DNA from 3 places in the Streptomyces sp. NPDC060031 genome. Region 2 is predicted to be linked to each of the others. Evidence: riboswitches for the same ligand, from Rfam matches in the RefSeq annotation. Region 2 holds a riboswitch; each other region holds the start of a gene.
What was found. A riboswitch is a leader RNA that binds a small molecule or an ion and turns the genes downstream of it on or off. The one in region 2 is predicted to bind cobalamin.

Region 1: it holds a riboswitch for cobalamin, as region 2 does, so the genes downstream of both, ACFWB8_RS18485 (ABC transporter substrate-binding protein) here and ACFWB8_RS26915 (cobalamin biosynthesis protein) in region 2, are expected to answer to the same signal.
Region 3: it holds a riboswitch for cobalamin, as region 2 does, so the genes downstream of both, ACFWB8_RS09440 (energy-coupling factor ABC transporter permease) here and ACFWB8_RS26915 (cobalamin biosynthesis protein) in region 2, are expected to answer to the same signal.

Annotation. Positions count from the first base shown of each region.
Region 1 is NZ_JBHWVM010000037.1:28,311-30,561, forward strand. It holds gene ACFWB8_RS18475 (ankyrin repeat domain-containing protein) at 1-407, shown strand, start outside; tRNA gene ACFWB8_RS18480 (tRNA-Trp) at 462-535, shown strand; cobalamin riboswitch at 642-780, shown strand; gene ACFWB8_RS18485 (ABC transporter substrate-binding protein) at 816-1,805, shown strand; gene ACFWB8_RS18490 (FecCD family ABC transporter permease) at 1,802-2,251, shown strand, end outside.
Region 2 is NZ_JBHWVM010000071.1:37,915-40,165, reverse strand. It holds partial or broken gene ACFWB8_RS26920 (cobyric acid synthase) at 1-498, opposite strand, end outside; gene ACFWB8_RS26915 (cobalamin biosynthesis protein) at 495-1,457, opposite strand; cobalamin riboswitch at 1,495-1,638, opposite strand; gene ACFWB8_RS26910 (hypothetical protein) at 1,763-1,984, opposite strand; gene ACFWB8_RS26905 (anion permease) at 2,013-2,251, opposite strand, start outside.
Region 3 is NZ_JBHWVM010000015.1:27,115-29,365, forward strand. It holds gene ACFWB8_RS09435 (energy-coupling factor ABC transporter substrate-binding protein) at 1-286, opposite strand, end outside; gene ACFWB8_RS09440 (energy-coupling factor ABC transporter permease) at 286-987, opposite strand; cobalamin riboswitch at 1,016-1,262, opposite strand; gene ACFWB8_RS09445 (flavodoxin family protein) at 1,328-2,041, shown strand.

The sequences.
Region 1 (2,251 bases), on a different contig from region 2:
TCGCGGTGGGCGCCGACATCGAGGCGCCGGGCGGCCTCCTCGGCGGCGGCACCCCGCTCGCCGACGCGACGGGCTTCGGCCAGTGGCGCGCCGCGCGCCGCCTCATCGAGCACGGCGCCCGCCCCGGCCTCGAGGACGCCGCGGCCCTCGGACTCCTGGAACGCGTCGAGGAGTTCCTCGCCGCCGGCGTGCCCCGGGAAGACGTCACGAGTGCCTTCTGGGGGGCCTGTCACGGAGGCCGGCTGTCCACAGCCCAATACCTGCTGTCTCAAGGCGCGGACGTCGACTGGATCGGCCACGGCGGCCTGACACCTCTCGATATTGCTCTGACCAGCGAAGACGGACCCTTGATCGCCTGGCTGCGGTCCGCCGGCGCGCACACCGGCGCCGAGATTCCCGCGAGTTGACCCCTGAATTCGGTGGATCTTCGGCCTGCGTCGTGCCATGGTTGGTCCCACCGAAGGGGTGTAGCTCAGCTGGTCAGAGCGCCGGTCTCCAAAACCGAAGGCCGCAGGTTCGAATCCTGCCGCCCCTGCAACGCTGTACAACGGCTCTGTCGTGAACGCCCAACCGTGGACGCCCAGGCGCGAGATCCCTCGCCCTGGGCGTTCGTCGTTTCCCCGCGGGGCCCGTCGGCCGGCGTCTGGCAGACTGGGGCGGGTCATCCCAGGCGGTGCAGGACAGGAAACCGGTGCGAATCCGGTGCGGTCCCGCCACTGTGACCGGAGCCCGCCCGCGGGAACCGGGAGTCAGACACTGACGCACCGCCTCTTCACTTCGGCCAGGGGACGCGGATCCCCCGGAGAGGCTTCGCGATGTCGCGTTCCCGCGCCCTCCTGCGCGCATGTGTGCCGGTTTCACTGCTGATACCCCTGGCCGCCTGCGGCGGCTCCCCGAATGCGGGGGACCGGCCGTCAGGAGCCACCGCCGGGCCCGGATTCCCGTACACCGTCACGAACTGCGGGACGACCAGCACCTACCAGGCCCCGCCCCGACGGGCCGTCACCATGAACCAGCACGCGACCGAGATCCTCCTCGCCCTCGGGCTGGAGGAGAAGATCGCCGGGACCGCCTACCTGGACGACGCGGTGCTCCCCGCCTACCGGCCCGCCTACGACGAGCTCAAGGTGCTGGCCAAGGAGTACCCCTCCAAGGAGATCCTCCTCGGAGCCAACCCCGACTTCGTCTACGGGGGTTACTCCAGCGCTTTCGACAAGGCCCAGGGCCGCGACCGCGAGGGACTCGCCAAGTCCGGCATCAACTCGCGGCTCAGCGTGGAGTACTGCACCGAGGGGCCGGTCGGCCTCGACCAGCTCAAGACCGAGATCACCGAGGTGGCGCGGACCTTCGGCGTACCCGAGCGCGGCGCCGAGCTCATCGAGGACGAGCAGCGCCGCATCGACGCCGTCACCGCGCGGGTGAAGGGCCGGGCCAAGCCGTCCGTCTTCGTCTACGACTCCGGCGAGGCCTCCGCCTTCACCTCGGGAGGCAACGGAATCGGCAATCAGATCGTCTCGCTGGCCGGCGGGACGAACGCCTTCGCCGACCTCAAGGACACCTTCGGTGACGTGTCGTGGGAGAAGGTCATCGAGCGCCGGCCCGAGGTGGTCCTCATCTACGACTACGGCGGCACCACCGTCGAAGCCAAGAAGCAGCGCCTGTTGAACGACCCGGCGCTGGCGCAGGTTCCCGCGATCAAGAACCAGCGCTTCGTCGTGCTCCCGCTGTCCTCGGCCGTGCTCGGCGTACGCGTCGCCGACGCCGTCGAGTCCCTGGCCCGCCAGCTCCACCCCGACGCCGCGTGAGGCGGCGCCGCACCCCGCTCGTCCTCGTCGTGCTCGCCTGCGCACTGGCCGCGTCCGCCGTCGCGGGCCTGGCCCTCGGGCCGGTACGGATCGCCCCCGGCCAGGTGCTCGACATCCTGCTCGCCGGACCGGGCCCGGGCAGCGGAGCCTTTGGTTCCATCGTGTGGGACGTACGCATGCCACGGGTGCTGCTCGGGGCCTTCGTCGGCGCCGGGCTGGCCGTCGCGGGCACCGTGCTGCAGGCCCTCGTACGCAACCAGCTGGCCGACCCCTTCCTGCTCGGGGCCTCCTCAGGGGCCTCGGCGGGTGCGGTCGCGGTCATCGTGCTCGGGGCGGGGGCGGGGGCGGGGGCGGGTGCGGGAGCCGGGGGCATCGCCAGCGGCGTGGGGGTGCCGCTCGCCGCCTTCGCCGGGTCGATGGGCGCGCTCGTCGCCGTCTACGCCTTG
Region 2 (2,251 bases):
CACGGGGAACCGCGCGGCCCGCGCGATCCCCATGTTCACGATGTCGGTCCGGCGCAGGTTGATCTCGGCCGGACTCCCGGCCCCCTCGCAGATCACGGCGTCATAAGTGCCCCGCAGCTGCTCCAGGCAGTCCGTGACGATGCCGAGCAGCTGCTCCTGGCGCCCCCCGTGGTAGCCGCGGGCGCTCATCTCGCCCACCGGCTTGCCCAGCAGCACCACCTGGCTGCTCCGGTCTCCGCCGGGTTTGAGCAGCACCGGGTTCATCAGCGCGGTCGGCTCCACGCGCGCGGCCTGCGCCTGCATCGCCTGCGCCCGCCCGATCTCGGCGCCCTCCCGCGTCACGAACGAGTTCAGCGACATGTTCTGCGCCTTGAACGGGGCCACCTTGACGCCCTGTCGGGCCAGCCAGCGGCAGATGCCCGCCGTGACCACGCTCTTGCCCGCGTCCGATGTCGTACCCGCGACCAGCAGTCCGCCGCCGCGCCTCGCGCCGCTCATGTGCGCCGCCCCTTCCTCGTCGTACGGGAGACCAGCAGCCGGGCCGCCACGCAGGCCCCCAGCGCCAGCCACGTCACCTGCCGCGAAAGGCGTACCGCCCGCTCGATGTCCGCGACCTCCACGGGCCGCCCCGCCCCGCCGTTCAGCACGGCACGGTGCTCGACCCGGCCCCCGTACGCGAGCGTCCCGCCCAGCCGTACGCCGAGCGCCCCGGCGAACGAGGCCTCCACGGGCCCGGCGTTGGGGCTCGGGTGGGCGGCGGCGTCCGCGCGCCAGGCCCGTACGGCCCCCCGCCGGTCGGGGCCGGCCAGCACGGCGGCGAGCGCGGTCAGCCGGGCGCCCGGCCAGCCCGCGACGTCGTCCAGCCGGGCGGAGGCCCAGCCGTAGCGCAGGTGGCGGGGCGACTTGTGGCCGACCATCGCGTCCAGGGTGTTCACGGCGCGGAAGGCCAGCAGCCCGGGGACGCCGGCGAGGGCTCCCCACACCAGCGCCCCGACGACCGCGTCGGAGGTGTTCTCGGCGACCGACTCCACGACGGCGCGGGCCATCTGCTGCTCGTCCAGGGCCTGCGGGTCGCGCCCGCACAGGTGCGGCAGCCGCTCCCGGGCCACCTCGGCGTCCCCGGCGGCGAGCGCCCCGCCGATGGCGCGGGCCTCCCGGCCCAGCGAGGTGCCGCCTACGACGGCCCAGGTGGCGGCCGCGGTCAGGGCGATACGGGCGGCCGCGGGCCGGGAGCGCACGGCCCGCGCGCCCAGCGCGCCGACGGCGGCCGCGCCCCCGGCGCACACCAGGGTGTGCAGGACGCCCCGGGCGCGGTCGTCGCGCCACAGGGCGCGCTCGACGGCTGCGGCGGTTCGTCCGAAGGCTGCCACGGGGTGCCCTCGGCGCGGATCACCGAGGATCCGGTCGCCGATCAGGCCCGCCGTGGCCCCGTACGCGAAAACGCGATCGGCACGCATGGTGGCAGGTATGTCCTCACTCAGGGTCCGCGCCCTGGTTCGACGTGACCGGCGACGAGAGTTCCTGGCTCCCGGATCGCACTCGGCCGAGTGCTCCGGTGACAGTGGCGGGACCGCGCCGGATTCGCACCGGACTTCCTCTCCATGCCGCCGTATTGGCTCGGGCAGTCCACCACGCACCGCGAAGGCCCGTCAACTCGCCGTTGACCTGGGACGGGGCGTGCGACGGGGCGGGCGAGGACGTATGCGAAAGCTCCCCCCGGGACAAACCCGGAGGGAGCCTTGACGCGTGGTGCGCAGGTGTCTCAGCTGATGATCAGGTAGATGCCGTACGTCACGGCCACCGCGCACAGCGCGAAGCAGGCGTACGCGCCGCTGCGGGCCACGGTGGCGGCGCCGCCCTGTTCGGTGGCGGACTCGTGCCTGGAGAGGCCCACGAGACCCAGGGTGAAGAGGGCCACGAGTGCGACGGTGGCGGAGAGGCTGACCCCGAAGACGGAGCCGAGTGCTGCCCAGTCGATCTTCATACTGCCGTTTCCTCTGTCGTTCTCGGGGTCAGACCGCGGCGGCCGGAGCCGCAGGGGTCGCGGGGGTCGCCGTCGAGGCCGGGATGGTGGCCCTGAGGTCTTCGTCCGTCACCGCGGCGGTCGTACCCGCGATCGGCGGGACGGCCACGGCGGCCATGGCGGTGGTGACCACACCGGGCTGCTCCGCCTCGGTGGCGGCGAGCGGCTCCACGTCGTTGACGTTGTGGTGGTCGACGACCTGGCGGCGGGAGATGAGCCAGATGGCGA
Region 3 (2,251 bases), on a different contig from region 2:
GGCGGCGGCCCTTGCGGACGCCGAAGTAGTACGCGAGCACCCCCGCGCCGAGCGCCGCCTGGAGGGCGAACAGCGCGGACTCCACCTCCCCGGACGGGGGCTCGTACAGGGGCGAGAACCACGGCTCGTAGTCCGGCTTCAGCTCGGTGATCGCCGACTCCGCCTGCGCGTCGGCGCCCGTGAACGGCTCTTCCTTGTCGTCGCCCAGCCCCAGCGCGAGCGGGAGCACGGCGAGCGCCGCGACCAGGAACAGCAGCAGGGTGTTGATCTTCGCGTTCCGGCTCATCACAGCCCCGCCTCCTGCTTCGTGGCGCCCTTGGTCCCGGTGAGCTTCGCGACGCCGAGCCGGACCAGGTCCGGCGCGCTCGACTGGATCAGCAGCCGCATCACGAGCACGGTCAGCAGCCCCTCGCTCACCGCGAGGGGGATCTGCGTGAGCGCGAAGATCTCGCTGAACTTCTCGAGCGAGCCGAGGAATCCGGTGGCCTCGTCGGGGAAGGCCAGCGCCAGCTGGACGGAAGTGACGCAGTAGGTGACCAGGTCGGCGAAGAAGGCGCCGAGGAAGACGGTCACCATCAGCGGGACGTCGAAGCGGCGCAGCAGCCGGTAGACCCCGTAGCCCGCCCAGGGGCCGGCGATGGCCATCGAGAAGACGTTGGCGCCGAGGGTGGTCAGGCCGCCGTGGGCCAGCAGCAGGGCCTGGAAGAGCAGGGTGATCGTGCCGAGCACCGCCATGATCGGCGGCCGGAACAGGATCGCGCCCAGCCCGGTGCCGGTGGGGTGCGAGCAACTGCCCGTCACCGAAGGGATCTTCAGGGCGGAAAGGACAAAGGTAAACGCTCCGGACGCCCCGAGCAGCAGAGTGCTCTCGGGATTGGCCTTCACCTCGCGGGTGAGGGCGCGGACGCCGTGTACGACAAAGGGAGCGGACGCGGCGCCCCAGGCGACCGCGTGCAACGGGGGCAAAAAACCCTCGGCTATATGCATGAGTGGGGAGACCTCTCCAGCACCTCGTGGATGGACAACGCGCCCCGGCCGGTCTCCTGGCTCACGGGTGCTGATGCCCTGTCTCCGCCTTCCCGGGCGGCGCGGAACCTCCCGCGCAGCCCAGTGGCTTCCCGCTGGGGGCACCTCCCAGACGGAATCTGGGGGAGATGGAGCCGGACTTCCCGTTCACAGTGGCGAGGGCCGCACCGGTTTCCCACCGGTTTCCCGAACACCAAGGCCCGCTGACCCTAGTCGCCCGGACGGACCAGTAACAACCCGCCCCAATCCGGACGGACGCGGTCCGGTGGCCGGGCCGGACGGCGGCCGGGAGGGTGGGGGAGTGGCTTCTGACTTCGATTACTCGGACCTGACCGCCGTCTACGTGAACTGCACGCTCAAACGCTCGCCCGAGACCAGCAACACCGAGGGCCTCATCGACAAGAGCCGCGCCGTCATGGCCGCGGCCGGCGTGCGGACCTCGCTGATCCGCGCCGTGGACCACGACATCGCCACCGGCGTCTGGCCGGACATGACCGAGCACGGCTGGGAGAGCGACCAGTGGCCCGTGCTCTACAGCCAGATCATGGACGCCGACATCCTCGTGCTGTGCGGCCCGATCTGGCTCGGCGACAACAGCTCCGTGATGAAGCAGGTCATCGAGCGCCTCTACGCCTGCTCCTCGATCCTGAACGAGCGCGGCCAGTACGCCTACTACGGGCGCGTCGGCGGAGCGCTGATCACCGGCAACGAGGACGGCGTCAAGCACTGCGCCATGAACATCCTCTACAGCCTCCAGCACCTCGGCTACGCGATCCCGCCGCAGGCCGACGCCGGCTGGATCGGCGAGGCCGGGCCCGGACCCTCGTACCTCGATCCCGGATCGGGCGGCCCGCAGAACGACTTCACCAACCGGAACACGGCCTTCATGTCCTGGAACCTGATGCACCTCGCCGCCCTGCTCAAGCGCGCCGGCGGCATGCCCGCGCACGGCAACCAGCGCTCCGAGTGGGACGCGGGCTGCCGCTTCGACTTCCCGAACCCCGAGCACCGCTGAAGCCCCCTCGGAGACGCCGCAAAAGGGCCCGCACCAGGCTCTGCCCCGAGCGGCGGCCCAGCGCGTCGGCCTCCCCCCCCAGGTGGTGCAGCGCCGCGGCCGTGGCCGAGCGCTCCAGGGCGGTCCGGCCCAGCACGGCCGCCCGGCGAGCTGAGGGCGGATCCGGCGCCCGGGGCGTACGACGCCCCGGGCACCGGCGGTCAGCACCTG